DNA from 2 places in the Lysinibacillus sp. GW823-FHT06C08 genome. Region 1 is predicted to be linked to the other one. Evidence: riboswitches for the same ligand, from Rfam matches in the RefSeq annotation. Region 1 holds a riboswitch; the other holds the start of a gene.

Region 1 (15,320 bases):
GGTAGATTATGAATAATTTCTTGCCATAAAAATTCTGAAATAAAGGGCTGTGCAGCTTCTTCCAAAGCTTCTATATCAGGGTCATGTGCAAAGCTAGTTAACAATAATCCGGCTACCCAACCTTCAGTTTTATCTAAAATAGCTTGCAACTGTTGGTGGTTGAGAGCAGGTAAATGTTTGCAGGAAAAAAATCGCTTCACCTCCTGTAACGTAAAGCGTAAATGTCCCGAATGGATTTCATGTATCCACTGCTTAACTCGCCACTTAGCTATTGGTAGTGCAGGGACGGAACGAGAGGACATATAGATATGTGCATGACTAGGTAAATATTCTACGAATTGTGTCATGAGTTGATGTATCACTGGATTTTCTATGACATGATAATCATCTAGTACAATCGAGATGGGCTGTTGGATGGCATTCATTTCTTCTAACAGAGAATAGATAAAAAATTCAAGTGTTGCAGGGTCCTGCGAGTTGAGTAGCGGTGCAAGAATCTGATCTATTTCACTTTTAGAAGACCTAGCAATAGCGTGTAAAATATATGTCCAGTAACGTATCGGATCATTATCAGCAGCATCTAGGGAAACCCATGCAGTGGTTTCTTTTTTATTTTTCAACCAGCTAGTTAGTATACTGGTTTTCCCATAACCCGCTGGAGCTCGTAAAATCGTTAATTTAACATGTATATGTTGATCGAATAAATCGAATAATTGAGTTCTTTCTATTAAAGTGGGTGAATGATGTGGCATTGTTATTTTAGAAGATAATAATGTTTGAGGCACCTTAATTTCCTCCTTTAGTTCAGAAAAGTTCCATAATTTTCATTGTACTAAACTATTATCATTTTTTCGTATGTTAATAGTCCTATCATTTCCATCTTTCATTGTTTTTTGGTGTCTAATGGTAGTGGACATTCAAAACTGAGGCCATCGTTCTTCCTCTTTTTCATGATCCATTTCAACATGGTACAAAGTCTATCTTACATCACCCAAAAAAACTAAAAGTGCTGGTATCTCATGTAAACAACTAATCTACACATTTCACACAAGTTCAAATAGGTAAATATACAAGAAACTCAATTTTGTGGGCATATAGTAGTCATATATGTCTGGGAGGTTGTTCAGTGTGGGAAAAGAACAAAGATTTTTTAAAATCAAGTTTAAATCAAATCCAGGTTGTCATTGCCATTGCTGCGGTTTTTGTTGCCCTTGTCGTTGTAAGCACCCATTTTTACCAGTACCACCAACTTGTAACTATCTCGTCTATGTAACAGACGCTGGACAGTTAGCAACTCCTGATAACAGAGTATCAGTAATCGATACAGCAACCAATACGATAGTCGCTACCATTCCAGTAGGAACGGCTCCACTAGAAATAGCGATTACACCAAATGGTGCGTTTGGTTATGTGCCAGCGCTCTTCTCCAATAATGTAACTGTATTTGATACAGCGACAAATACGGTAGTCGCTACGATTCCAGTTGGAAGTGAGCCTCTTGGTGTAGCGATTTCACCAAATGGAGCCCTTGCCTATGTTTCCAATCACGGATTAGGCGCTAACTCTGTATCCGTCATAGATACAGCGACAAATACCGTGACAGCAACAATTCCAGTAGGGCTTCAACCTCAAGGTATTGCTTTTACGCCGAATAGTGCGTTTGCTTACGTGGCAAACGAAAATTCAGGTAGTGTATCTGTTATAAATACAGCGACCAATATGGTGGTTGCTACTATCCCTGTTGGAATTCGCCCAAGATCAATTGTCTTCACATTAAATGGACAATTTGCTTATGTTACAAATGAAAATAGCGATAATGTATCTATCATTAATGTTGCAACCAATATAGTAGTTGGTACAATCCCTGTAGGAACAGGACCTGTAGGATCAGCCATTACACCTGATGGAACACTTTTGTATATCGTCAACAAAGGTAGTGATACCGTATCTGTCATCAGTACAACGACAAATATGGTGATAGCAACAATCCCTGTTGGTTCTTCACCTGACCAAGTAACGATCTTACCAAATGGCACTTTTGCATATGTCACAAATCAAACGGACAATACAGTGTATGTCATAGATATAGCAACCAATATGGTAGTGGATGTAATCCCAGGGTTTAATGGACCGACTGGTATAGATACAGGGGTAATTTGTCTATAGCCTGTAATAAAGACAAGTTAATTTCATCCACCAATGTTCTGGTAGCTCAAAGGTTTCAACAAAATACTCGTAGTACTCAAATACTTTGCAAAGAAAAAAATAGTAAGATACGTTCTGTCAATTGTGCATGATTAAAGAGCAAAATATTGGGGTAGCAGTCGTTTACTTCTAACTTGTCTTAGTGCCAGGCTATCCCTGCGATACATAAGAAAAAGCCTACCTTATTAACTGTGATCGTCAAGAGTAAGCAGATCCGGAAGTTTCATTTTGTCAGGCAAACAAATAAATATCTACAAAAACCACACACTATAAGCAATTTATGAATAAGATGTCTCTGTAGTATGACCATAGAGGTAGGTGTATATGTTGAAAAGGAAGTTAGTTTCCGCATTTTGTGTTTTATGTATGGTGGGACTAGTAGGTTGTCAAAAAAATTTAAACAACGACCAAAGTCTAGAGCAAGAAAATCAACCATTAAAACAGCCAGTCGAAGAAATGAAAAAGCCAGTTACCTATGAGCAAGTTCCACAAAATGGGCCGGCTCTTGTGGAGATTGTAGATCCGAAAACAAAGAAGATTATTGAAACCATTTCACCAAAGGATAGTGGCTATGAGACAAATTTGCAAGCCTATCAGCAGCATATCGAGCAGTTAGCAAAGGAATTAGCAAGAGGGATGGATGAAATGGAGGGCTATGACCAGCGAATGATGCTTGATCGATTGGATGAAGAAGGAAAAGTAATCAAGGGAAGGCCGCAAATGATTTTAAAAGAAAGTGAATTAGTAGAGAGAATACTGGATGCCTCTGCGACTGGTGGTCAAGTGGAGATACCTCTTTATTTGACGCAAAGTGGATATTCATTTGAGGACATTCCTTATTTAGAGGAGGTCGTTGTAGCATCCTATACGACGTATTTTAATAGCGCTGATTTGGGAAGAAATAAAAATATTGAGCTTTCTGCCAAGGCTATTAATAATGTCATCGTGGGTAGTGGTGACCATTTTTCATTTAATACGATGGTTGGACCTCGAGATGAGGCAAATGGCTATCAGCCTGCACCAGAAATTATTAATAAGAAAGTGGTAATGGGGATTGGTGGGGGTATTTGTCAAACTTCCTCGACCCTCTTTAATGCAGTGGATCAGCTACAAGTCAAGTATGTAGAACGTCACCATCATTCTCTGGATATTGGATATGTGCCAAAGGGAAGGGATGCGACGGTTGCCTATGGAAGCTTGGATTTTAGGTTTCAGAACACTAGTGATGTTCCATTTGTAATTCAAACTACCTATGGAAAAGATTTTTTGACAATCGACATACGAACTGCTGAAAAATATGTAGAAATATTGACAAAGGGTTAATGCGACGAAAAGACACCATAGGACGTTGGTGTCTTTTTATAAGTGTCATGATATAGTTAAAATTGAATAGTTAGTAAATATTTGGGGGGGACAGACAATGCATCCAAAACTAATGGCCGTCATAGAGACGATGGATTTATATCAGGCAACATACCCAGAAGATGCTTGTGTCATAGTGGCAGACACTGAAAAAGTACTTGCCTATAAACCGGGGAAGCATGTTGACTTAAAAGTAGGTGTAGGTGAGCCAGTACATAAATATCGAGGAACAGCAACAGAAATCGCGTTGAGTTCAGGTCGATTCGTTAAAGAGGAACGAGGAGCAGAGGGGTTTGGTATGGCCTATATCGCCTCGGCACAGCCTATTTTTGATGGAGGTCAAATTATAGGTGTAGTAAGTGCCATCATTTCTAATGAAAAAATGGATCATATGCGTCTATTGGCGACGGATCTTTCGAGTGCGGTAGAAGAAATGACTGCCACAAATGAAGGATTAGCTACTGCCAGTATAGATGTTTCCAATCGTTTAGGGGCACTATCAAATTTCTCCGAATCAATGGCAGGTGATATTGAACAAATTAATGTAATTGTTCAATTAGTAAAAGACTTAGCGATGAAATCTAAAATTCTTGGCTTGAATGCATCGATTGAAGCGGCACGTTCGGGGGAGCATGGTCGTGGTTTTGCAGTTGTCGCATCTGAAATACAAAAAATGTCCCAGAGCAGTACAGAAAGTGCAAATAGTATTACGAAACAATTAGAAAGCATTAAACAATCGATTGATCAAGTGAATGCTTCTGCTAATCAAGTGGCTGCCTTTACCCAGCAATTTGCCACGAGTATGTATGAATTAAGCGATGCGTATAAAGGAGTAAATCATACTGCTGAAAAGTTAATGCATATTAGCGAAATCAAAGCTTAAACATATAAAGGATAATAGCCAGTAAAGGGCTATTATCCTTCTACTAAATAATCTCTAAAATCTCCTCAGGTATCGTTACCTTGTATTCGGGCTCTTCATTTTGTATAACTTCAATTGCATCATAGCCCCATTCCACCCAAATAATAGGTACTCCAGCTTTTTTACATGCTACAATATCCCTCTGTTCATCCCCTATATATACCACTTCAGTTGCTGAAACATTCGATTCTTTTAAAAACTTCTTCATGACTTTATCCTTGCCAAAAATACGATTGGAGCAAAGGACATCTGCAACACAGTGAATGCCATTCATTTTGAGAAACTCTAAAATATTGTCCTTCGAATTGGAAGAGATAATTAAAATCTTATACCCTCTTTTATCAATTTCGAGCAAAACTTCCTTCATCCCTTCAAAAAGATGAACATCGTTTAATGATTGGCGATATAATTTGTAAAATTGCGGTAAAATCATAGGTAATTTATACATGGGGAAGTCAAATAATTTACTACGTTCTGAAATCGATAATTTTTTTAATGTATCAATTTCCTTCAATTCAATTCCTTTAAATTTATATTTTTGTGCTAACGTATTCCATGCTGATGCAAACACGGCGGTCGAATCCGCAAGCGTTCCATCAAAATCAAAAATTATATGCTTCATGGCAAACTTTCTCCTTTATCATCTAGTTGTATAGACGTTTTATGCAAAAAAATGTTACATGGAATGGGCAATTGATTGGGTCATGAAACAGGGAATAACAATCAAAATAAAAGGTCTGTAATCATCATATGGTAAATATTATCAGAAAATGCGGCGTTTGCAACGGAAATCATGTAACAAAAGAAGGTGTCACAAAAATCAATTGAGACACCTAATACGCTATATAACGAAAATAACAGTGTTTCATTTTAGTCCTATTCAATTTGCAAGCCGTTTTTTGTGTGTTGTACGATTTTAAATCTGAAATTTGGATATTTTACTATTCCGCTGTTTGTGAGACGAAATAAAATGAAGAGTCTTAAAGGTGAAAGCTGTGACTAATTAACGTTCAAGACAGGTTCTAACTATAGTTAGAAGGTATATTTTTTGTATTTTTTCATTGCTGTAACGTGTGCGTCAATTGATATCCGATTTCTTTAAAGCATTTGGTCATTTCAAATTTGGAATGTTTTTTTAGCTATATCTCTGATACTAAAGTAGTAACATAGTTTGTATCATTCATACTACTAATGCAGGATGATATGTTTGGGCTGAAAGCTATTGAAAAAATGATAGGAATTGGACCGGAATTAATGGGGGAGCGTATTTCCAGCACCTATCACGCTAAGGTGATAGGTCTGGTATCTATGCGAGTGTTATTCTATTTTTTTTCTCGTGTTTTAACTAAATAATAAGCATTGACGGAGGAAGCGATAGGAATAATGAGGGCAATGCCGATGCCTGCGCAAAAAATCGTCATCATTTCCGCACTAAAGACTTTGGAATTGACGATTTCGCCAATCGAATAAGAGAGATCCTTAAACCATATCAATAAACTTAAATAGCCACCAAAGAAAGCAAAAAATAAAGTATTTGTATCGGTTCCTAAAATGTCTCTTCCAATACTTATTCCAGATGTAAAAAGTGTCTTTCTACTGATCGAAGGATTGCGATAAAAGATCTCATGCATAGAGGTAGCAATGGAAATGGCAACATCCATAATGGCACCTATCGTACTCATAATAATGACCGATGCACCAATCTGCACGAAATTAACACCGATATAGAGAGAAAAGATACTTAATTCTTCCGTTGATTCTTCCCCAAATCCTTGAATCATGGCCTTTTTCGTTATAAACGTAATAAAAAGCAATAAAACAACAATCGTTACCATTGTAGAAATAAACGCTGTAATGGTTTTACTATTCGTTTTATTAATATAAAACAAACTAATGCAACTGATAACAGTGCACGCAATAAACGTCAGGACAATAGGGCTATTTTTAGGGTCTGTCATAAGAAAAATAGTCACAAATAGCACGCCGAAATTTAAAAATAAGGAAAGAAACGAGCGTAGTCCTTGCTTTCCTCCAATTACCACCATTAATATACATAAAATTCCTGCCAATACAACGATAACATTCATTCCTTCACCCGCTTTCGATTAATGAAAAAAATAGCGGTGTATTGACTAATCGGTATGGTGAGGACGACTCCAATACCTCCTGCAAGTGCACGAGCTAGCTCTAATGAAAGATTCAAGGATAGTGTTAGTCCTAATGTTGAAGAATTTTTCAAATAGAGTATGACCATTGGTATGGAGCCACAAATATACGCGAAAAATAAAATGCTTGTAATGGTACCCATAATGTCTTTTCCAATTTCTTGTCCAGATGCCTTCAAAGCTTGTAAAGAAATACGAGAATCCTGTTCGTATAGGGCGAAAATAGAAGAGGACATCGTAATGGCAACATCCATAACAGCCCCAAGTGAACCGATAAATAAACCAGCCATAAAGACAGTTCGGTAGGGACGTGTTAAAAATTGCATTTCCTCATAGCGTAGACCATTTTCCCCCGTCAACCACATCACAGCAGTGCTAATTATGAGGGCTATCATTGTCCCTAAAAGTGTAGATATAATGGCTGCATATGTTTTCGTATTCAAACCACTAATCAGTAACAAGGAAATGACGGTAAATAATAGGACACAAACCCCACTTATGAATAATAAATTGAGGCTGCCATGCTTTACGTAAAGGTCTAATGCCAATGTTAAAATGCAGGCATTTACGACTAAGCTAATAATGGCAAATAAACCTTGTCTCTTACCGATGATGAGTAGTACAAGGATAAAAATCCAAGCGATCATCATAATTGTTTGATCTCGTTTCAAATCGAGAATGGTGCCCGTTAACTCTGATTGTTTTGAATGTGCATCTATAGCGACAAAGATTTCATTGCCAACATTGTATTCCTGATCAAAGGCTCCAGATGAAGAATAGTCATTCGTCAAATCAATCGTTTTTCCTTTGTGCTGCCCATTTTTAAGTACGGCTTTAATTTGCTGTGTATACAACATATCTTCATTCTCATACATATCTGTTATTGGTTCAGATTCTGTTACTTTGACTTTCAGAATTTCTGCAATAGGTCGATCATAAAATTGTTCATTATGGTGAACGAAAAAAATGGATAGGGCACAGCCAAGTAATAACAAGGCATAGAAAATACGTTGTTTATAAGTTATTTTTTTAAAATAGTGCAATGGAATGACCTCCAAATTAGTGGACTAAATAGTCACTTGTACAGGAACGATTTTAAGAATAGTAAGTTCCAATATATTCTCTAGTTTAACGATAGGAATGATAGATTCCAAGGCATTTATGCTATAAAAAAGCGGCAGGATATTTGTATTCTAGAAAAAAATATGATAGATTATTTAATACTATAAATTCGAAGGGAGGGCGAAGTAATGGAAACTGTTTGTGCGAAAGGTTTAACCGAAGTAGAGGTAAAATCTTACAATCTTTGTGGGGATTTGCTGGCTAAGGGAGAAGTATGCCCTTTTTTAAGCAAATTTCATATCGATGCAGGTTCCGGTTGCTTTTTGCCTTCTTTATTTCTTACTGATTGACATCCAATTAAATGGGATGTATAGATTGCTAGACGCCGGTTCGTAACGGCGCTTTTTTTGTTTAATTATAAAATTTAACATGCCCTTTTTCTCATAGGGATGTTTGTAAGGTGCCGTTTTATGACGGCGCCTTTTTTGTGTTTGTTTGAAAGGAGTGAAAAGTGATGTGTAACCTTATATGTCCATTTATTTCTTGAGCAATTCGCTTAGTAGTAATGGATAAAATAAATAAGGAGATTGAAAAAATGATACTTCAATTAAATGGAATTAGTAAGAGCTACTTGGGAGATCCGATTCTTTCAAAGATAACCATGAAAATGGAACGTGGCGATCGGATTGGACTTATAGGTGTAAATGGGGCAGGAAAATCAACGCTACTAAAGATCATTACAGGGGATCTTCCCTATGATGAAGGCGACATTTTTATAGGCAAGGGAATGAAGCTAGGTTATTTGCGACAAGATAGTGGGTTACAGCCAGAACATACGATTTGGACTGAAATGCTTGGGGCATTTACTGAGCTTCAAGAGGCTGAAAAGGAACTTCGAGAGCTGGAAATGCAGATGGGTGAGCCTTCCTGCATCAATAACCCCGAAAAGCTGGAACAGGTAATGAAGATATATGCCAGCAAATCAGATTGGTTTTCACAGCAAGGTGGCTATGATGTCGAGGCAAAAATAAATAGTATGTTAAATGGAATGGGCTTTGGTAGCATCCCGACAAACACTCTTATCGAATCATTAAGTGGTGGACAGAAAACTAGACTGGCACTTGCTAAAATTTTACTAGAGCAGCCGGATTTATTGCTGTTAGATGAACCGACTAACCATTTGGATTTTGCGACTTTAAACTGGCTTGAAAGCTATTTACGTGGCTATCAGGGTGCTATTATTGTTATTTCGCACGATCGTTATTTTTTAGATGCCCTTGTCAATGAAATTTATGAGATTGAACGCACCCATGGAACAACATACAGCGGTAACTATTCTAAGTATGTGGAAAGCAAGGTGAAAAATCGCGAATTAATGGAAAAGAAATATACGATGCAACAGCAGCAAATCGCCAAAATGGAGGATTATATTGAGCGGAATATTACGATGGCTACTTCCTCGAAAAGCGCTAAGAACAAAAGGAAGCAGCTCGAACGAATAGATCGTCTTGAAAAGCCTCAGAAGGATCTAAAACACGCACAAATGACATTTGCTACAGATAAGAGATCTCATAAAGAAGTGTTGAAGGTAAAAGATGTAGTGCTCTCCTATCAGCTAGAAGATAGCAAGAAAATATTATTGCAAGATATTGAGTTTTCCTTGGATAGAGGAGATCGGGTCGCATTAGTAGGTCCAAATGGTGTTGGGAAATCAACGCTTTTGAAGGCGTTATTACATGAATTGTCTCCGGACCGTGGCGTTATCGCATGGGGAAATGGTGTGACAATCGGCTATTATGATCAAGAGCAAGAGACATTACATCCTAATAATACGGTATTACAAGAGGTTTGGAGTACTTTCCCTTCGATGGAAGAGGCAAGAATACGGTCAGTACTCGGTAATTTTTTATTTACGAAAGAGGATGTTTTTAAAAAGATAGCCTCCCTTAGCGGCGGGGAAAAAGCGCGTGTAGCGTTAGCAAAGCTTATTTTGCAAAAAGCCAATGTGCTTATTATGGATGAGCCGACCAATCATCTTGATTTATTTAGCAAGGAAGTTTTGGAGGAGGCGCTATTGCAATTTGACGGCACCTTATTATGCATTTCTCATGATCGTTATTTCCTTAATAAGCTAGCAAATAAATTGCTTGAATTATCACCAACTGGGATGACGGCCTTTTCGGGAAATTATGATGATTATGTTCAAAAAATAAGCCATTAAAGGATTTAGGGGCTACCTATATAGCAAGAGGTGGCCCCTTTTTTAAAAATTACAGACAGAAGTATAGATAATATAATTAAATAGTGTTATCGTAAGAACTAGCTAAATAAAATGATCCTTCGGGGTAGGGTGAAATTCCCAATCGGCGGTGATGAAGTAATTCAAAGTCCGTGAGCGCAAGCTGATTTGGTGCAAATCCAAAACCGACAGTAACAGTCTGGATGGGAGAAGGGTATAAGTGCGAGCTTTTTAAATTCAATGTAATTTAGAAGGTCTATTTGACTATGCATTTATGACACGACTTCCCGCAAGTATGTTGGGAAGTTTTTTTATTTAGCCAATCAATTGAATAGAAGATGTTCTTCGGGGTAGGGTGAAATTCCCAATCGGCGGTGATGAAGCAATTCAAAGTCCGTGAGCGCAAGCTGATTTGGTGCAAATCCAAAACCGACAGTGATAGTCTGGATGGGAGAAGAACAAATAAGATACTAGTCTATGGAAAAAATGTATATCCAAATAGGCTTATTTATTGATGTCTTATACTCCCAAAACCCCTTTGTCAAAGGGGTTTTTCTTTTTATATGAGCTTTAAGAAGGGAGACGGGTAGAAGCTCAAGAGTGGTGGATAGAAACCCAAAAGTGACGGATAGAAGCTCAAGAGTGACGGATAGAAACCCAAAAGCCACGGATAGAAGCTACGTAAGATCAGTGTGAAAGCAGGTGAAGAAATGTTTACAGGTATTGTGGAGGATATTGGCACTATTAAAGCCTTGCAAATCAATAAGAACAGTATGAAAATTACGGTTCAATCATCGAAAGTTGCTGAAGATGTGGGGTTAGGGGATAGTATAGCGGTCAATGGTGTTTGTTTAACGGTTACTCATTTTACGAATCGAGAGCTTACGATGGATGTTATGCCTGAAACCGTCAAAGCTACAAATTTACATCAGCTGACAATAGGGGATCCGGTTAATTTGGAGCGTGCGATGCCTGCTAATGGGCGATTTGGGGGTCACTTTGTTGCTGGTCATGTCGATGGTGTTGGGAAGATTTTACGAAAACGTCCGGTGGCCAACGCGGTTTATATTGATATCGAATTGTCTGAGGAACTAACAAGTTTCTGTATTCCGAAGGGCTCCGTAACGATTGATGGCACAAGCTTAACAATCTTTCATGTTGAAACGAAGCAGGTCACGATTTCACTGATTCCTCATACTTACAAGGAAACGATTTTAGGTATGAAAAAAGTAGGCGCTTTCGTCAATATTGAAACAGATTTAGTCGGTAAATATATTTTAAACGAATTGAAAAATGAGCAAGGCAAGTCAATGATTACAAGAGATTATTTAGCACGACATGGTTTTTAAAATCACATAATGAGGAGATGAAAAATAGTGCTACATGCAATTGAAGATGCCATAGAGGATTTAAAGCAAGGGAAAATAATCATCGTAGTGGATGATGAGGATCGGGAAAATGAGGGGGATCTTCTAGCGCTTGCTGAATTTATTACTCCGGAAACGATCAACTTTATGGCGACTTATGGAAAAGGTCTAATTTGTACGCCGATTTCGCAGAAGCTAGCACATCAGTTAGATCTGCACCCAATGGTTCAGCACAATACGGATAACCATCAAACAGCATTTACCGTAAGTATCGATCATATGGACACAACAACGGGGATTAGTGCCTTTGAGCGGGCATTCACCATACAAAAGATGTTGGGATCTCAGGCGAAAAAAACTGATTTTCGTCGACCAGGACACATTTTTCCACTAATCGCAAAGGATAATGGTGTCTTAGAGCGAAGGGGCCATACGGAGGCGAGCATTGATTTAGCTAAGCTTTGTCACAGTATTCCTGCTGGAGTGATTTGTGAAATTATGGGGGACGATGGTCACATGATGCGCTTTGATGAATTGACAAAGTATGCAGCACATCATGGATTAAAAATGATTTCCATTGAGGCGTTAGCCACTTATCGCAGTCAATCATTTACAACAAACTAATAACGAGGGAGATTTTAAAAAATGGGTCAAACATTTGAAGCACAATTAATTGGGACGGATTTAAAAATTGCGGTAGTCGTAGGTCGATTCAATGAGTTTATTACAAGCAAATTATTAGATGGTGCAATGGATGGATTAAAAAGACACGGTGTAGATGAAGCATCTATTGATGTTGCATGGGTGCCAGGAGCTTTTGAAGTGCCTTTTATTGCGAAACAATTAGCAGAGACAAAGAAATATGATGCCATTATTGGTTTAGGGACTGTTATTCGTGGTTCTACAACACATTATGATTATGTGTGTAATGAGTCGGCAAAAGGAATTGCGAATGTATCCTTAACGACCAATGTACCAGTTATTTTCGGTATTGTTACAACAGAAAATATTGAACAGGCGATTGAGCGTGCGGGAACAAAATCAGGTAATAAAGGCTATGATTCCGCGATATCGGCAATTGAGATGGCTAATCTACAAAAAATGATTGGCTAAGAACATTCTGAATAGGTTATCACAGTATTTGTTTCTTGAATAATTTTTATGTCCATGGGAAAAATATGCCTAAGTATATTTATTACATGTCGTAGTTTTCATAAATGTACTAAATTTGAGCAGGCTCAGTAGGAGATGAGAAGTATTTCAATGGAACAAATGATGAATTTGAAAATGTTGAAATCACTATTTCAACGCTCTGCTGATATAATATTCCAACAGTATAAATTTCAGCAACATACAGTCCATATGATAACCTGTGATGCTATGATAGACGAAGAACTCCTTCAAACGGTTGTGGTCGAACGTGTTCAATCCTTATTTAACTGTGGTTCTGATGAAACGTTAGAGGAGCTAATTGAACAGCATCTTCATGTGCCCTATTTACAAAAGGTCACTAAGAAAGAGGATATGATTACAAGAGTCTACAAAGGCCATGTCTTATTATATTTTGAGGAAGATCATTTGATTTATTCCAGTGATATTTCAAATAGACCTAATCGTGAGCCGGGGGAAACAACGCTTGAGTTAGTTGTAAAAGGACCAAGAGATGATTTTATTGAAGATGTATTTATTAATATAGCTTTATTACGAAAACGTTTACCTACGAATTCATTTAGTGTAGAAACATTAGAAATCGGTCAACGCTCTAAAACAACGGTAGCCGTTTTATATATGGAAGACATTGTGAATTTAAATATGCTAGAACAAATCCGATTACAATTACAAAAAATTGATACAGATATTGTCGTCAATGGTGATTTACTGATGGAGGCAATCGAACAGACGGCTAAAGTTCTACCTAGACATGATTATACGGGAAGACCAGATTTTGCTCTTCAAGCATTAATGAGAGGAAGAATACTAATAATGATCGATGGCGTTTCCTATGCCATGATTATTCCCGCCAATATTATGCTGCTCTTTAAAACATCTGAGGACAATGAATATCCGGTCATTGTCAGTTCAATGGAACGGGTGCTCCGAATTTTTGGGATACTGATTAGTATGTTACTTCCTGGTTTTTGGCTAGCCGTAACGACGTATCATCAAGAGCAGCTCCCCTATCTTCTACTTGCGACAGTGGTTGAATCAAGAACGGGGTTACCGTTTCCAACGATACTTGAAATCATGATGATGCTATTTATGTTTGAAATGTTCCGCGAGGCCAACTTACGCTTGCCTAGTGCCATCAGTGGCTCGATCAGTGTTGTTGGAGGGTTAATCATTGGAGATGCTGCAATTAAAGCTGGCGTGACAAGCCCTTCGATGATTGTTATCATTGCGATTTCAAGCATTGCTGCATTTACACTCGTCAATCAAGCCTTTGTAACAGCAATGAGTATTTTTCGATTAATTATCATTTTATTTTCAGCCTTTTTGGGTCTGTTTGGATTTTTTATTTCGGTCTTTTTCATTATTATCTATGCAGCAAATATGCGTGTACTCGGTGTGCCCTATATTAATTTTAATGCAGATTTTGAACAGGGTAATATTGGAAAATCCTTACTGCGTTTATCGCCGAAGGGCTATAGTCTAAGACCGTCCTTCCTAAAACCACAGGACCGGACACGAACGGCAAATATTAAATCAAAAAAAGATCAGGGGGTATGACCGTTACCTGACATCAGACTATAGACAAGCTCAAAAAAATTGGAGTTTGCCTATAGTCTTTTTTTATAATTAATTCCACTACGGGAGATGAGCTGTTTCTAATCCACTTTTAAGAACTCCGTAGTGCTGAACGTCTATTTCTCCGCATATGAAAGAGAAAGAATAACAAAAACCATTGAGAGTCATTATCTTCTCAATGGTTTTTGTCTAAAGCTCTCTACATTTTGTAGCTATTTGAAAGGAATATGGACGATGGCAGTCGTTTCAAGATGTTTCGATGATTCAATCGAAATATCTCCATGATATTTATGGACGATTTCTTTCACAATAAATAGTCCTTGCCCTCGAATTTTCCCATTTTCATGCTTCTTCGTAGAGAATCCTTGTTTAAAGATTTGGTTTGCGTCTACAATATTCGGTCCTGTATTCGTAATTTTAAATTCATATTGTCCTTCATCAGCTTGACAACAAATCATAATTTTACGTTGCCCCTCAGGCAATTCATTCGCAGCATCAATCGCATTGTCAATTAAGTTCGATAGAATCTTGATTAAATCGGTCGTTTTAATTTTATTAAAATCGCCCTGAGAGATGGTGAAATCCATATCAATATTATGATTCTGTGCTGTTAGCTTTTTCGTTTGTAATAATATGGATAAACCTGGATGGTCAATATTTAATTTTAATGATTTAATCGCTTGTACTTCTTTCGACAGTGATGCTAAATATTGTTTTGCTTGATCCGTTTTTTCTAATTGTAAAAGGCCATGTAAAACTTGGATATGGTTCGTGAAATCATGACGTAACGATGACACCGAAGTAATCAATGTTTTGATTTCTGCTTGGTAAGTGTCTTCTGTGGCGCCTACTTCCTTCGCTACCTCTTTTTGGTACCATCTTTGTAAAAATAAAAAAGAACCAGCAACAATTAAAATAAATACACCATTGAAAATAAAAATAAATAGGTTATCTTCAATCACTTTGCCTTTAATACCATTCAATGTATCTGCACTTATATCAATGCCTAGGTAACCGATTATTTGACCTGTATCATCTTTAATTGGCGCACCAACAGATAAATAAGAACCATGGACTGAATCATGGATTACCTCTGTGACATAGGTTTCACCATGATAGGCTTTTTCTACTTGTTTAGCTGGAACAGTACAAACCTCACCTATTTCAAATCCTTTTTTTAGTTCACTTGGCAGACCCATCACCATTGCTTTTGATACTTTTGGATTATCCACCTGCAATGTATAAACAAATAA
Region 2 (15,320 bases), 290 kb from region 1:
TTCCTTCCAATATTCCTCAAGCACTTCATGGCATTCGAAAAAATCCTGATTGCCATTAAAATAAGCACAGTATTCGATAAATAAAGTATGATGCTGTGGATGCATTTTGAACTCCTTTCCACTATACTATAAGAACATAGAATCTCAGGGTGGTAAAATAATGTCTTATGAAGTAAAATTAGATGCCTTTTCAGGGCCTCTTGATCTATTATTGCATTTAATTCACAGGTTGGAAATTGATATCTATGATATCCCAATGGCTGAAATCACACAACAATATATCGACCATATACATGCCATGCAAGTATTGGAATTAAATGAAGCAAGTGAATATTTAGTAATGGCCGCAACACTGCTGGCGATTAAAAGCCGTATGCTATTACCTATTCATGAGGGTGAAATGGAGGATGCCGAATTGGAAGTAGATGGCCCAGACCCGCGTGAGGAGCTGGTGCAGCGATTAATCGAGTATAAGAAATACAAGGAAGCTGCTAGCAATCTGCAAGAGCTTGAAACAGATCGAGCACAAGTATTTACAAGGCCGCCAGCCGATTTAACAGGTTTAGCTTCAGATGAACAAATGGCTTTGTTTGATTTGAATGTAAATATTTATGATATGCTTGGAGCATTTCAAAAATTGATGCGTCGAAAAAAATTAAAGAAGCCTCTAAAAACGACAGTAACGAGGCAAGAACGGTCCGTGAAGGATCAAATGCGTTCGGTTGTAGATACTTTACGATCAACAGGTGGACGTGCATCATTTTTCGAGCTTTTTCCCTATGAAGATAAGCCGACACTTATTTTGACGTTTGTATCCCTTCTTGAATTGATGAAACGTCAAGTCGTCATCGTAGAGCAAGATGGTAACTTTGAAGAATTAATGGTTACCCTACAGAAGGAGGAATGGGAAGATGACGAAAACATCGATGTTACAGAGTAAAATTGAAGCCTTATTGTTCGTTGTCGGAGATGATGGCTTAACGATTAAACAACTTTCTCAGCTGTTAGGTGAACAGGATGAGATTATTATACAGGCAATGGATGCCTTGCGAAAAGTCTATGATGAAGATTTAGCTAGAGGAATAACTGTGAAAGAAATGGCAGGCGTTTTTCAGCTTATTACAAAATCCGATTTAGCAGATACTATTCAAAGATTAGTAGAAAACCCTACTGCACAATCATTATCCCAAGCCTCTCTTGAGGTATTAGCAATTGTAGCTTACAAACAGCCAATTACTAGGGTAGCTATAGAAGATTTACGAGGTGTTAAATGCGAAAGACCTATTCAGACTTTAGTGTCTAGAGGGTTGATTAAAGAGGTAGGACGTTCAGAGGGAACTGGACGTGCTATCCTATATGGAACAACTAAAGAATTTTTACATTATTTTGGTTTAAACAGCGTAGAGGAAATGCCACCTCTGCCTGAGGAAGAGCTTGCAGAAAATGAACAAGAAACCGATTTATTTATGACTAAATTCCAAGAAGCGTTTAATGGTGCAAAGTAATGTATAGGAATAAAGCATAACGACCAACATAAATATAAATCTATACTTTCCTATCATATTGAATAAGGAGTGGCTCGTTGCTTCGGTTATTTCGATTAATAATGTTGATGATCATTGTGTTAATGGTAATACTTCCGCAAACAAGCTTTGCGAGAGGTGGAAGTGGCTACGCGGTTTTAGATGGAGATACAGGTCGCGTATTAATAGGTTCAAATAGTAATGAACGGCTACCAATTGCTAGCTTAACGAAGATTTGGACGGCCCTAGTGGCCATCGAAAATAGTGATTTGCAAGAGGAAGTTGTCATTTCACCTAAGGCTGCCATGGCTGAAGGGAGCTCCATTTATTTGCAGGCAGGCGAAACGGTGACCGTAGAAACGTTATTATATGGTTTAATGCTGCGTTCAGGCAATGATGCTGCGACTGCTTTGGCAGAGCATGTAGGTGGTTCTGTAGAAGGCTTTGTCAAATTAATGAATGAAAGAGCTGTTATTGCGGGTCTTACCAATACGGTTTTTATGAACCCCTCTGGCTTACATCATGAAGACCACTTATCTTCTGCAAGGGATACAGCCGAGATGCTAAGAGTTGCCTTGCAAAACAAAACATTTGAAAAAATTGCTTCAACGGTTCTTTATCGAGCGAATACGGTGAACGGCATGCTATGGGAAAATAAGCATCGACTATTAAGAGAAGGCTCAGGAATGGCTGCGGAAATTGATGATGAGACGGAGCAGCCTGTGAGTTCTTTAAAATCTGCTACTGGCGTTGCTTATGCAGGTAAAACAGGTTTTACAAAGGTAGCTGGTCGTACGCTTGCAACAGCCTTTCAAAAGGACGGGCAAACCTGCATAGTTGTCACGTTAAATGTATCGGATGATTGGAATGTTCATCGAAGCTTTTCCAATCAAGTGTGGACAGATTATGATCTTGAAACAGTGGTGAAGAAGGGCAAATACAACGTGAATAAAAAGTTGGCTATTCGATTAGAAGAGCCAGTTCGCCTGCAGTTAAATAAAGAGGAAAAAGCGCAAGTGCGGCAAGTTTTACATGTTTCAAGAAAGCGTCAGGAAGCTGTCTTATCCATCTTTCTAGGCGAAGAACGTATTTATGCAATACCAGTAAAAGTTGAATCAGCGGATCGTTGAAAAACGATTGGCTGATTTTTTTGTTCTACAAAAATTTCCACTACATCGGAGTGCAAACAGGAAATATAAACATTTTTTTAAAACGATTTGCTTTTTGGTAAAAAGAGTATACTACTAGCATGGTGCAAGGAAAATTCTATTCTAATATTGATCAATATGGTGTTCAATGCGCTAATGAAAAAGTATTACGAATACTCCAACAATGAATGTGAAATTTGTTTTTCTTTAATATTACGCTAAAGTATGACATAATTTTCACAGATTAGCGGGAAAATTAACCCTATTCAATTGAACGAGAAATCGATTTTCGACGAAATTGTTAATGTGAAAGAAAACTAGAGGTGAAGAAATGGAAAGATTACAGAAAGTCATTGCCTATGCGGGGATTGCTTCAAGGCGAAAAGCAGAGCAATTGATACTAGAAGGTAAAGTTAAAGTGAACGGTAAAGTTATCCGTGAATTAGGAACAAAGGTGTCTAACTCAGATACAATTGAAGTGGAAGGCGTAAAGCTTGAAAAAGAAGATAAAGTTTATTTCTTACTGTATAAACCACGCGGAACAATTTCGGCCGTGACGGATGATAAAGGACGCAAAACTGTCACAGATTTATTTCATCATATTCCGCAACGTATTTTCCCAGTTGGTCGTCTTGATTACGATACATCTGGATTATTGCTATTAACAAATGATGGAGAATTTTCCTATATGTTGACGCATCCGAAATTTAAAATTGACAAAACGTATATCGCTCGTGTCAAAGGTATTCCAACAATTGAAGGTCTGAAAAAGCTTCAACGTGGTATTAAATTAGAGGATGGCAAAACTGCACCTGCCAAAGTAAGTATGACGTCCTTTGACGAAAAAGCTGGCAAGGCAATTTGCGAAATTACAATTCATGAAGGCCGTAATCGCCAAGTTCGACGTATGTTTGAAGCAATTGGTACACCTGTTGTCAAATTAAAACGTGAACGATTTGCCTTTTTAGATTTATTTGGCCTTGCACCAGGTGAGTTCCGTGAATTGTCGAAGCACGAAGTCAAGCAATTACGCGTGTTAGCAGAGACAGGGAAACTGGATTAAATAATTTGCCAGAAGAAAGTGATAGTACCTTAAAAGGTAATAAAAACTATTTTCACTTTCTTTTTGGTGAAATCGTTCATAAATCATTCATAATTAATAGCTAAGTGTTTTTGTATCATTTTGCTATAATAGGTGAGAATAGTACACCTAGTTACATTTTAGCCAGAAGAACTTCGTACATCGTTAACGTACAATTTTCATAGATGTTTGTACATACGTAAAGACGTTTATAAAATGAAAAAGTTCTATGCTAAAGTCTTTATAATGTAAAAGCTTCATGTCTACAATGTTTACGCAAAGTCGTAAATGATAGGGGGTTTATTAACTTGGAGAAAAAGAAAAAGCGTCTCGTACTACGGACTGTCATTTTAGCAGTATTAGCATTGGCAATCGGGTACACGGTATATGGAACAGCAACAAAGGAAAAAGTAGAGTTAGTAGCAGTTGGCTCAGAAGCACCTGACTTCACGTTAGTAGATTTAAACGGTGAAAAACATAAATTGTCGGATTATAAAGGACAAGGGGTATTTTTAAATTTCTGGGGAACTTGGTGTAAGCCGTGTGAAAAGGAAATGCCTGCGATGGACAGACAGTATCAAATATTTAAAGATCAAGGTGTACAAACTTTAGCGGTCAATATCGCTCAAACAGATTTTGAAGTTCAGAATTTTGTTGATCGATATAAATTGTCTTTCCCAGTTGTCATTGATAAAACAAAAAGTGTTATGACTGCTTATAACGTAGGTCAATTACCTGCTACAGTGTTAATTGATCCAGAAGGAAAAGTGGCAAAAATTATTACTGGTGAAATGACAGATGCAAATATTGCTTCGTACATGGAATTAGTGAAGCCGAAATAAGGAGTAAATGACGATGGAAAAAATCATTTGTGCTTGTGGTCATAGTAATCCTTACGGCACGAAGCTCTGTGAGAAATGTGGTCGTCCTTTAACGGAAGAAGAGAAGCAAAATAAAGTTGTCGATATGCGCTATGATGGTACTGCCATTCGTTCTAAGACTTATAATAAATCGATTGTCGACAAAATTTGGAATTTCTTCTCGAGTGTTAAAGTGGGTATATCTTTAATTATTATCACATTAATTGCTGCTTCAATCGGAACATTACTACCACAAGAGTTTTACGTAAAAGCCTCTGATATGGAGAAGGGAGCTTATTACGCTGACGTATATGGTACGTTCGGTAAAATTTATTACACGCTAGGACTCTCAGATTTATATAGTTCATGGTGGTTCCAAATTTTAGTTGGCATGTTAGCTGTGTCAATTATTGTAGCCAGTCTGGACCGAGGAATCCCGCTCTATAAATCTCTAAAGAATCAACGTGTTAAAAGACATGAAAGCTTTATGAAGCGTCAACGCATTTTTGGTGAGGGTCAAATAACGGCTGACGCTGAGGAAACGCTTGATAAAGTGGCTCAAAAGATGACTGAAATGAGATACTCTGTCCGTCGAGATGGTAGCGCTCTCTTAGCTGAAAAAGGTCGCTTTTCTCGTTACGGTCCGTACATAAACCATGTTGGGCTCATTATCTTCATAAGTGGGGTTATGTTACGTCTTGTACCAGGCTTCTATGTGGATGAGTCGATATGGGTCCGCGAGGGAGAAACACGTGCTATTACTGGCATGGACGGTTATTTCATTGAAAACAGAGATTTTATTTTAGAAACTCATGATAATGAACCCCAAGGAGAGCAAGTAAAGCAAAATGTTAATGTGGTTGCAAAAAACTTCCAAACTGACATTACGCTTTACAAACAGCCTAAAGATGCAATCCCGGGTGATACGGAAAATCTGGAAAAAGTTAAAGATTATTCGATTCGTGTCAATCACCCATTAAAAGAAGATGGCTATGCTCTTTATCAAATGGATTATCGTCTGAATGAATTAAAGCAAATGAATTTTGAATTAATTAATAAGGCGAGTGAAAAATCACTTGGTAAAGTGGAAATTGATTTAACAAATCCTAAAAAAGAATATGATTTAGGTAATGGGTCTTCCGTGCAAATTCTAGTTTATACACCAGATTTTGATGGCTTTGAAAATGGAGAACCCCAAACAAAAACATCGATTCCAAATAATCCAGCATTTTTATTTAAAATGACTACGCCAGAAACACCAGAAGGCGAAGTAAGCTTTGTGGAAATTATGCAGCCACCACTAGAACCGCTGGGGGAAAATCAATATAGAATGAAATTTGCTGCAGCAGAGATGCGTGATATGTCTGGTATTACGGTTCGTAAAGATAGTACAATTCCTATCTTATTTGTTGGTGGCGTTATCTTTATGATTGGTGTCGTAATTGGATCTTACTGGAATCACCGTCGTTTATGGCTTCAAGTAGAGCCGGATGGCCGTGTTTTAATGGCTGCCCATGTTAATAAAAATATGTTCAGCATGAAAAAGGATTTAGATGCTGTTACAGCATTTGCTGCATTGCCTTCATACAAAGATCAGTTAGAGAAAGAAGAGGCTGACGAAGAGTCCACTGATGGTGGCATTAAAGAAAAGGAAGGTGACAACACCTTATGAGTTTGATTGACATAAGTGGAAACCTGTTATTTGTAGCTTTTATTGCTTATTTAGTTGCGACGTTATTATTTGGTGGTTCCATTAAACAAGCGAATGCTACAGGTAAAAACACTGGTAAATGGGGTAAGCTTGCCATTGTGGTAACAATTATTGGATTTGTATCACAGCTTGCCTACTTTATTACACGATGGATTTATACTGGACATGCGCCAGTAAGTAATATGTTTGAATTTACAACTGCCTTTGGTATGTTCATTGTTGGTGCGTTTATTTTAATTTACTTTATTTATCGTTTATCTGCACTTGGATTGGTAGCATTACCAGTAGCACTTTTAATTATCGCTTATGCTTCAATGTTCCCGAAAGAAGTAAGTCCATTAGTGCCCTCATTACAAAGCCATTGGTTAACAATTCACGTGATTACAGCGGCATTAGGGCAATCTATTTTAGCGATCAGTGCTGTGGCTGGACTTATTTACTTATTAAAGGTTGTAGATTTAACGAAGCCTTCTAAACAACGATTTTGGTTAGAAGCCGTTATGTACTGTCTTGTAGTAGTTGTTGGGTTTGTCGCTGTGACATCTACATTCAGTGCAATGGATTATGAATCTAGCTACAATTATGTGGATAAAGAAGGAACTACGCGTAAAATCATTTACAATTTACCACCAGTTTTCGGTATGAATGAGTATGAGGCGGTTGAAGAGCATGGCATGTCACCAATAGTAGAAATGCCAGCATTAATTAATGCGAAGAAATTAACAACTGTCTTTTGGTCATTATTAGTAGGGTCAGTATTGTATTTATTAATTCGCTTAATTGCACGTCGTCGAATAAGTGCTATTTTCCAACCACTTGTGAAGCGTGTTAATTTACAATTACTTGATGAAATTGGTTATCGTTCAGTGCTAATTGGTTTCCCTGTATTCTCCCTAGGTGCTTTAATCTTTGCGATGATTTGGGCGCAAATTGCTTGGAGTCGCTTCTGGGGATGGGATCCTAAGGAAGTATGGGCTCTTATTACATGGTTATTCTATGCGGCATTCCTACATTTACGTTTATCAAAAGGCTGGGAAGGTCAAAAATCTGCTTGGTTAGCATTAATTGGTTTTGGTATTATATTATTTAACCTAATTGCTGTTAACTTAATTCTTGCAGGTTTACACTCCTACGCATAACCTGTGAAACAACAAGCCTTTTCGCTCTAGCGAAGAGGCTTTCTTTTCTTTTCAATATGTGTCACACCATGTACAATAGAAGTTAGAGAAAGATTGGAAGAGAGGGATCGTGAAAGTGTCAGAAAATATTTCAGTATTAGTAGTAGATGACGAGGATCGAATTCGCCGCTTATTAAAAATGTATCTGGAGCGAGAAGGATACCTTGTTGACGAGGCAGAAAATGGTGAACAAGCGATCGAAAAATCTTTAGAAAAAGAATATCACTGTATTTTACTTGATATTATGATGCCTGAAAAAGATGGGCTAGAAGTGTGTGCAGAAATTCGTGAACGCGCTGCAACTCCTATTATTTTATTAACTGCTAAAGGCGAGGAAGCTAATCGTGTTCAAGGCTTCGAGCTAGGAGCAGATGATTATATTGTAAAACCATTTAGTCCTCGTGAGGTAGTGTTACGTGTGAAGGCCATTTTACGTCGTTCACAGGCATTCTCACCAACGACAAATGCATCCTCTTCAAAAGATTTAGTGGTGTTCCAGCATTTGATGATCGATCATGATGCACACCGTGTAACGGCAGAGGGCATTGAGGTGAATTTAACACCAAAAGAGTATGAATTACTTTACTTCTTAGCGAAATCGCCAGACAAAGTATTTGACCGTGAACAACTACTAAAAGAGGTTTGGCATTACGATTTCTTTGGTGATTTACGTACAGTTGACACACACGTAAAACGTTTGCGTGAAAAGCTCAACCGTGTTTCTGAAAACGCTGCTAAAATGATCGTGACGGTTTGGGGCGTTGGTTACAAATTTGAGGTTGTCAATGAATAGAATATGGAATAGTGTTGTCGGGAAGCTATGGGTAACCATATTGCTTCTCGTTTCATTTGTATTATTTGTTTTCACGGTATTAATGCTTGAATTTCTTCAAAACTACCATATGCAGCAAGCGGAAATATCTTTACGTCAAACCGCTGCCACTGTGGCAAGTATAGTGGATGACAATGAAACAGCTGAATCGACTTCGGAATTATTAAAAGATATTTTACCTAAAGGCACCAACGCACTAATCGCAATCAGCCATGTAGAGGTATCCTTTGCCATGCAAGAGGGACTCAATAAAAAGGAAATTCAAGATACTATTTTGGCAAATAAATCTTTCCGTGAGGTTTTTCAATCAGATGAACCAATTACTAAAGAAATGATGATGCCCTCCTCTACAGATCAAGAGAAAATGGAATCTTACGTTGTACTTGGTTTCCCATTAAATGTAGAGAATGCTGTACATGGAGCAGTTTTCATCTATCAAAGCCCCGATGCCCTACATAAAACGTCCAAGGAAACGACGAAAATTGTCTTTTTGGCAGCTTTCATAGCATTTGTCTTGACTACATTTTTTGCGTTCTTCTTGTCTTCACGTATTACTTCTCCACTTAGAAAAATGCGTGAGCTGGCATTTGAAATTGCAAAAGGGAATTTTGAAGCGAAAATGCCTACGACTCAAAATGATGAAATTGGACAGCTTGCAGTTGCTTTCAATCAAATGGGTCGTCAATTAAAGCATAATTTAGAGGTCATCAATCAAGAGAATGAACAGCTATCCAATATTTTGACATCTATGACAGATGCAGTGATTACATTTAATCGCGACCGTACAATATTATTAAGTAATCCACCAGCGGAACGTCTGATGCAAAAATGGTTTGTAAACAAAGGCTCACAAAGTGCGAAGCCAATACCGCCAGAGCTGTATCATATGCTGGATCATGTACTCATGTTTGAGGATAAGCTAGAAGAGGAAATTGAAATGGATGGTAATTACTATACGTTTACAATTAGTCCTCTTTATAGTGGAGAAAACATTCGTGGTGCAGTCGCTGTTATTCGTGATATGACTGAACAACACCGCTTAGAAAAACTTCGATCCGATTTTATTGCGAACGTCTCTCATGAATTGCGGACGCCAATCGCCATGCTTCAAGGCTATTCTGAAGCATTGATGGATGATGATTTTATTCAAGATCTGGAAGAACGTAATGAAATAACAAAAATTATTTATGATGAATCCAAACGAATGGGTCGCCTTGTCACGGATTTATTAGATTTAGCACGCATGGAATCAGGGCATATGACACTCTATAAAGATGAATTGCCAATTAATTCTACATTCGAACGTATTACCCAAAAATTTGCACAGGTTGCAAAAGAAAAGCATATTCGTCTACTATTTGATAGTGAATTTAATGACGATGCGATGATTAATATAGATGAGGATCGCATCGAGCAAGTACTCACAAATTTAGTCGACAATGCACTAAGACATACGGAAGAGGGATCTGTCACAGTAAAAGTGGAGCAGGAGCCAACATTCGCTAAAATTTCTGTTCAAGATACAGGACATGGTATTCCTCAAGATGATTTACCTTATGTCTTTGAACGCTTTTATAAAGCAGATAAGGCACGTACTCGATCTAAGGGTGGTACGGGACTTGGCTTAGCCATTGCACGAAATATTATAAAGGCACACTCAGGAAATATTATGGTAGATAGTGTGCTTAAGGAAGGTACTACCTTCACATTTTATTTACCGTTCGATTAATAACATGGTTTGTTATTAATTGACTGTAACTTCTGTGAATGTAAGACGACAAATAATATAGAACGGGGGTGGAGTGCATTGAATGACTCCGTGTTCCATCGACTATACGATGCCTATCATCAAGACGTGTTCCAGTTTCTAATCTATCTAGTAAAAAACCGTACACTTGCTGAAGATTTAGCGCATGAAGTTTATGTAAGAGTATTGCGCTCATACGATCAATTTGCAGGCAATAGTAGTGAGAAAACATGGCTTTTTGCAATAGCCAAAAATGTTGCGATTGATCATTTTAGAAAGCAAGCAGTGCGTCAGAAGCATTCGCTTGATTTCTTTGACTGGGAAACGGAACAGCTCCATTCAAACACACCATCACCGGAGGAAATGCTACAGGCCAGTGATGAATTTATGCAAGTAGAGTCAGCATTAGAAAACTGTACTGGCGATCAAAAAATGGTCATTATTATGCGCTATTTCCAGGATTTATCGATTGCAGAAACGGCGCAAATACTTGATTGGACAGAAGCGAAGGTAAAAACAACCCAGCATCGAGCCATTAAATTTTTAAGGCAACAGCTACAGCCGATCAGAGAACAGGAGGCGAAACGGCAATGACACATAAGGCATTTGATGATGAGCAGCTTGAACATGTACTGAACAATGCCCCTAAGCTTTCTGACCACCGTTCGAAAGAAGATATATTAAATCGGTTAATGGCAGATGCTCGCTTGCAAGATAATATCCACCTTCAAGAAGCTATGCAAGAACCTATAGAAGATGAACCATCTCAACAGGAAGGTGCTATCATTCAAAAGCCTGCGACGAAATCAAAAGTACGTAATATGCAGATTTATATGAGTGTAGCCGCAGTCTTTGTGCTAACAATACTAGTTGGCACAATATTGAAGAACAATCAAGGTGAGCAAAAAGATCAAGCGAGTATGCCTGAAACGGCTCAGTTTTCGACGATGCAAGAGGATTCAGCAGCAAAGGAAGCGGCCACGCAGGATGAAATGCTGGATTCCAAAAGTATTGTTGCGGAACATGAGCGCATTTTATCTTTACGTACATCTGTCTATGAGGAGGATGTAAAAGATGCTGTCGTATTCCGTATTGGTTTGGCAGGGCGTGATGCGGAAAGTGTTCCTATGACGTATGTGATTCCAAATGAACGTGTGGCTACGGATTTTGGAGAAGAGAAGCCTTCTACCTTACGGATATATGAAAAGTATGCTCCTCAAATTGACGAGGAGGCCAAAGGGTTTACAGAGTATCATCCTTATAAAGGTGAGCTGAAGGAAAAGGATGATAAGCTTATCCATGTCTTGCCAAAGGGGAATGACTATGATGTTGCCTCTGCTGCAGTAAATGAATATAAAGGCACAATGGAAGACACATTCTCGGACTCTGAATACACCGAAGTGGAAATCCAAAATGAAGATGGAACCCCGTATGAGTTTTCTCAAGAAGGTGAGCCAAGTCAAGGAATGTCCTTAACGAATGCAAAGCACTATAATTATTACTTGTACCATGATTCCAATGGTGCAGAATATTTATCACCAGATTTCCGTCAATCTTTTGAGACAGTCACAGAGGCACTTACACTGATGAAAAATAAAAATGATGATGTCTATACATCCGTAGTGCCTGAAAATGTAACATACACAGTCACTGAACAAGCGGAAGGTGTCGTTGTTACTTTTGATATTCCGCTTGATTTAACATCTATGGAACCAATACGAGCTACTCAATTAATTGAGGCCATGATGTTAACTGCTGCTAGCTTTAATCAACAGCTCCTTTTAGATAATGTTGTGCAAGAAAGCTGGGAAGGCTTTGATTTGAAGGGTTATTTACCAAAGCCAGTGGGACCAAATAAACAATTTTTACCATAGTCGAAGGAAGAAAAAAACAAGAGAGGCATTCCTGTATGGCGGGAGTGCCTTTTCTATTTATAAAACATAGCAATTTAATCGGATTTTTTGAGCAGAACTATTTACTTTTACTTCGTAATTCATTATAGTAAAGCTGTAGTATAAAATAATATGATTCATCTTCGGGGCAGGGTGAAAATCCCGACCGGCGGTAATAGAGTCATAAATCGCTAGTGAATATATTCATTAGCTCGCTTGATTTATGTTAAACTCTTCAGCCCGCGACCTGTGCGAATTTTCGCATGGCTGACTTGGTGAAATTCCAAGGCCGACAGTTAAAGTCTGGATGGGAGAAGATGAAGGTACGATCGTCATTCATTGTCATGAAATGAACTATGACCGAGCGCTTTTTTGTATGTTTTATTAAACTGTGCTCAAAAATTAGTTGATGAGGACGCTTATTCGTTATGCCTTTCTCCCTTATGCTTTATTAAACGCATAAGGGTTTTTTCATGAAACAATTGAAAGATCGTCACCTTTCTTCTTGCGAGATTGAATCAGCAAAGAGGAGAGAGTTTTCTATGAAGAAAAATGTCAAACTTCAATCGTTTATTACGATTGGGATGCTGAGCAGTATTTCATTTTTATTAATGCTTTTTAATTTCCCAATTCCGCCATTCCCAGCATTTTTGGAAGTGGATTTCAGTGATATGCCTGCCTTGCTTGCAGCAATCACAATGGGACCTGTAGCTGGTATTTTAGTAGAATTGTTTAAAAATGTGTTGGATTGGATTTTCTCAGGCACTCCAACAGGCGTTCCGGTAGGGCATATGGCCAATTTTGTAACAGGTATTTTATTCATCTTGCCAGTAAGCTTTATTTTTAATCGATTTAAAACAATCGCTGGTCTTGTTGGAGGTTTAGCAATAGGAACAGTTGTGATGGCAGTAGGAATGAGTGTTTTAAACTATGCTGTATTTTTACCAATGTACACTTACTTCTTAGGAATGGAGCCTGTTGTAGGTGACTCACTTTATAAAATGATTATCGCTGGTATTTTACCATTTAATATTGTCAAAGGGATTTTATTAACGGGTATTATGGCGTTATTATTTACGACAATGCGTAAATGGATTGACCGCCAGCGTTCTATGTATATAACAAAATAAAATGTACTAAGCCTCGAGGGATGAACTCGAGGCTTTTTTATGGCGAAATGTAGAAAAAATAGAAAAAGGTAATGGGTTGTCCAAGTATAACTAGTTCTTTTTTAGTAATACCTAGTCGAAAGCTATAATTTCATGTAAAATTAGAGAAGAGTTTAGAAAGTTAGAGGAGTTTGAAGAGATGAGTGGAAAAAAAGGACAGTGGTCTAGTAAGTTAGGATTTATTTTAGCATCAGCAGGTGCTGCAATAGGACTAGGAGCGATTTGGAAGCTTCCGTATGTAACCGGACAAAGTGGCGGAGGGGCGTTTTTCTTAATCTTTGTATTGTTTACATTGTTAATTGGGCTCCCGATGCTATTATCTGAATATATTTTAGGACGAGGTACACAGTCAGAGGCAATTACTGCCTATAAAAAAATTGCTCCTACGAAAAAGGGATGGGCATGGATTGGCCGCATGGGTGTTCTCGGATGTTTTTTATTACTAACATTTTATAGCGTTGTCGGTGGCTGGATTTTTATTTATAGTGGGCTAGGCGTAGCGGGTGCTGTCATTGATCCGGCTATTGATCCTGGAGAACTATTTGGAAAGATAATTGGTACACCTTGGATTACAATTGTAGGTTTGGCTTTGTTTACATTAGCAAACGTACTTGTTATTTCGTTAGGTGTCCAAAATGGTATTGAAAAGGCGAATAAATGGATGATGCCATTGCTCTTTATTATGTTCATTGTCCTAGTGATACGTGCTGTCACATTAGATGGCGCCATGGACGGGGTAAAATTCTTTTTATGGCCTGATTTTTCAAATATTACCGGAAAAGCCTTATTAGAAGCTTTAGGGCAATCCTTCTTTGGGTTAGCCGTTGGATTTTCTTGCCTTGTTACATATAGTTCCTACCTCAAAAAAGATGTGAGTTTACCGAATTCAGCAGGCTCCGTCGTTATGCTAACGGTACTTGTTTCATTTTTAGCTGGACTAGCTATCTTCCCGGTCGTTTTTGCTTTTGATTTAGAGCCGGCAGCTGGGCCAGGCTTGTTATTTATGGTGTTACCGACAGCATTTAGCCAAATGCCATTTGGGGAAGTATTTTTAGCGATGTTTTTATTATTATTCTTATTTGCCACATTAACGTCCTCGTTTAGTTTATACGAAATTATTGTTGCGGCATTTATGGAAAATAGTCAGAAGTCTCGTCTCGTATGGACTTCTTGCCTAGGTATAGTCGTCTTTCTTGCGGCCATCCCAGCATCCCTTTCCTCTAGCCTGCTAGCGGATGTATCGGTTTTTGGGAAGAATATTTTTGATGCAACTGACTTTTTAGTATCAAACTTAATGCTGCCATTGGGTAACTTGTCCATTGCGATTTTTATTGCATATGTAGTGGATAAGGAATTTGTGAAAAGAGAACTGCTAATGGGAAGCCAGATGGGGCAGGGGTATTATGCGATTTACAGGATGTTAATGTTAATCATAGTACCTGCTGTCATACTCGTAGTATTCGTTAATATGCTATTTCAATTTTAAAAATATATATAAGGTGTATCCATTTAGTAAATGGGTACGCCTTTTTTATGTATCGAAATTCAAGATAAATATATTCTAAAAAAACGATGTTATAAAACTTTACATACATATTGCTAATAACAATAAAATGATGTATTTTAAAAGCAGTTATAAAAAATGTGTTAACTAAATTTACATTGGAGTGGTGGAAAATGAAACATTATACAAAAGAAGGTATTATACGCCGAGTAAAGGAAGAAAATGTGAAGTTTATTCGCCTACAATTTACTGATATATTAGGAACGATTAAAAATGTAGAAGTACCTGTGAGTCAATTAGAAAAAGCTTTAGACAATAAGGTTATGTTTGATGGCTCTTCGATTGAAGGCTTTGTACGTATAGAGGAGTCTGATATGTACTTGAGACCAGATTTCAATACATTTGTCATTTTTCCTTGGACAGCTGAAAAAGGTAAGGTGGCACGCCTTATATGCGATATTGCAAGGCCAGATGGGTCACCATTTGAAGGAGACCCACGCTCCAATTTAAAGCGCGTTTTAAAGGAAATGGAGGAGTTAGGTTTCACTTCCTTTAACTTGGGCCCAGAGCCAGAATTTTTCCTTTTTAAGCTGGATGAAAAGGGGCATCCGACACTTGAGCTAAATGACAGCGGAGGTTATTTTGACTTAGCTCCGACAGATTTAGGAGAGAATT

The links. Region 1 has a riboswitch for FMN ahead of ribE (riboflavin synthase). Riboswitches for the same ligand answer to the same signal wherever they lie in the genome.
Region 2: linked by a shared signal. The riboswitch ahead of AC1Q6O_RS04620 (ECF transporter S component) and the one ahead of ribE (riboflavin synthase) in region 1 are both predicted to bind FMN.

The regions. Positions count from the first base shown of each region.
Region 1 covers NZ_JBXAHN010000001.1:1,267,774-1,283,093, forward strand. The annotation lists gene AC1Q6O_RS05940 (winged helix-turn-helix domain-containing protein) at 1-785, opposite strand, end outside; partial or broken gene AC1Q6O_RS05945 (beta-propeller fold lactonase family protein) at 1,228-2,166, shown strand; gene AC1Q6O_RS05950 (VanW family protein) at 2,572-3,528, shown strand; gene AC1Q6O_RS05955 (methyl-accepting chemotaxis protein) at 3,626-4,450, shown strand; gene AC1Q6O_RS05960 (HAD-IA family hydrolase) at 4,494-5,111, opposite strand; gene AC1Q6O_RS05965 (YibE/F family protein) at 5,812-6,576, opposite strand; gene AC1Q6O_RS05970 (YibE/F family protein) at 6,573-7,697, opposite strand; gene AC1Q6O_RS05975 (hypothetical protein) at 7,905-8,066, shown strand; gene AC1Q6O_RS05980 (ABC-F family ATP-binding cassette domain-containing protein) at 8,312-9,937, shown strand; FMN riboswitch at 10,049-10,174, shown strand; FMN riboswitch at 10,293-10,418, shown strand; gene ribE (riboflavin synthase) at 10,666-11,304, shown strand; gene ribB (3,4-dihydroxy-2-butanone-4-phosphate synthase) at 11,332-11,946, shown strand; gene ribH (6,7-dimethyl-8-ribityllumazine synthase) at 11,968-12,435, shown strand; gene AC1Q6O_RS06000 (spore germination protein) at 12,586-14,049, shown strand; gene AC1Q6O_RS06005 (ATP-binding protein) at 14,280-15,320, opposite strand, start outside.
Region 2 covers NZ_JBXAHN010000001.1:977,652-992,971, forward strand. The annotation lists gene AC1Q6O_RS04560 (DUF309 domain-containing protein) at 1-105, opposite strand, end outside; gene AC1Q6O_RS04565 (segregation/condensation protein A) at 161-940, shown strand; gene scpB (SMC-Scp complex subunit ScpB) at 912-1,505, shown strand; gene AC1Q6O_RS04575 (D-alanyl-D-alanine carboxypeptidase family protein) at 1,607-2,653, shown strand; gene AC1Q6O_RS04580 (pseudouridine synthase) at 3,003-3,734, shown strand; gene resA (thiol-disulfide oxidoreductase ResA) at 4,061-4,594, shown strand; gene resB (cytochrome c biogenesis protein ResB) at 4,608-6,284, shown strand; gene ccsB (c-type cytochrome biogenesis protein CcsB) at 6,281-7,462, shown strand; gene AC1Q6O_RS04600 (response regulator transcription factor) at 7,578-8,294, shown strand; gene AC1Q6O_RS04605 (ATP-binding protein) at 8,287-10,062, shown strand; gene sigX (RNA polymerase sigma factor SigX) at 10,141-10,674, shown strand; gene AC1Q6O_RS04615 (RNA polymerase subunit sigma) at 10,671-11,954, shown strand; FMN riboswitch at 12,108-12,295, shown strand; gene AC1Q6O_RS04620 (ECF transporter S component) at 12,515-13,102, shown strand; gene AC1Q6O_RS04625 (sodium-dependent transporter) at 13,281-14,627, shown strand; gene glnA (type I glutamate--ammonia ligase) at 14,819-15,320, shown strand, end outside.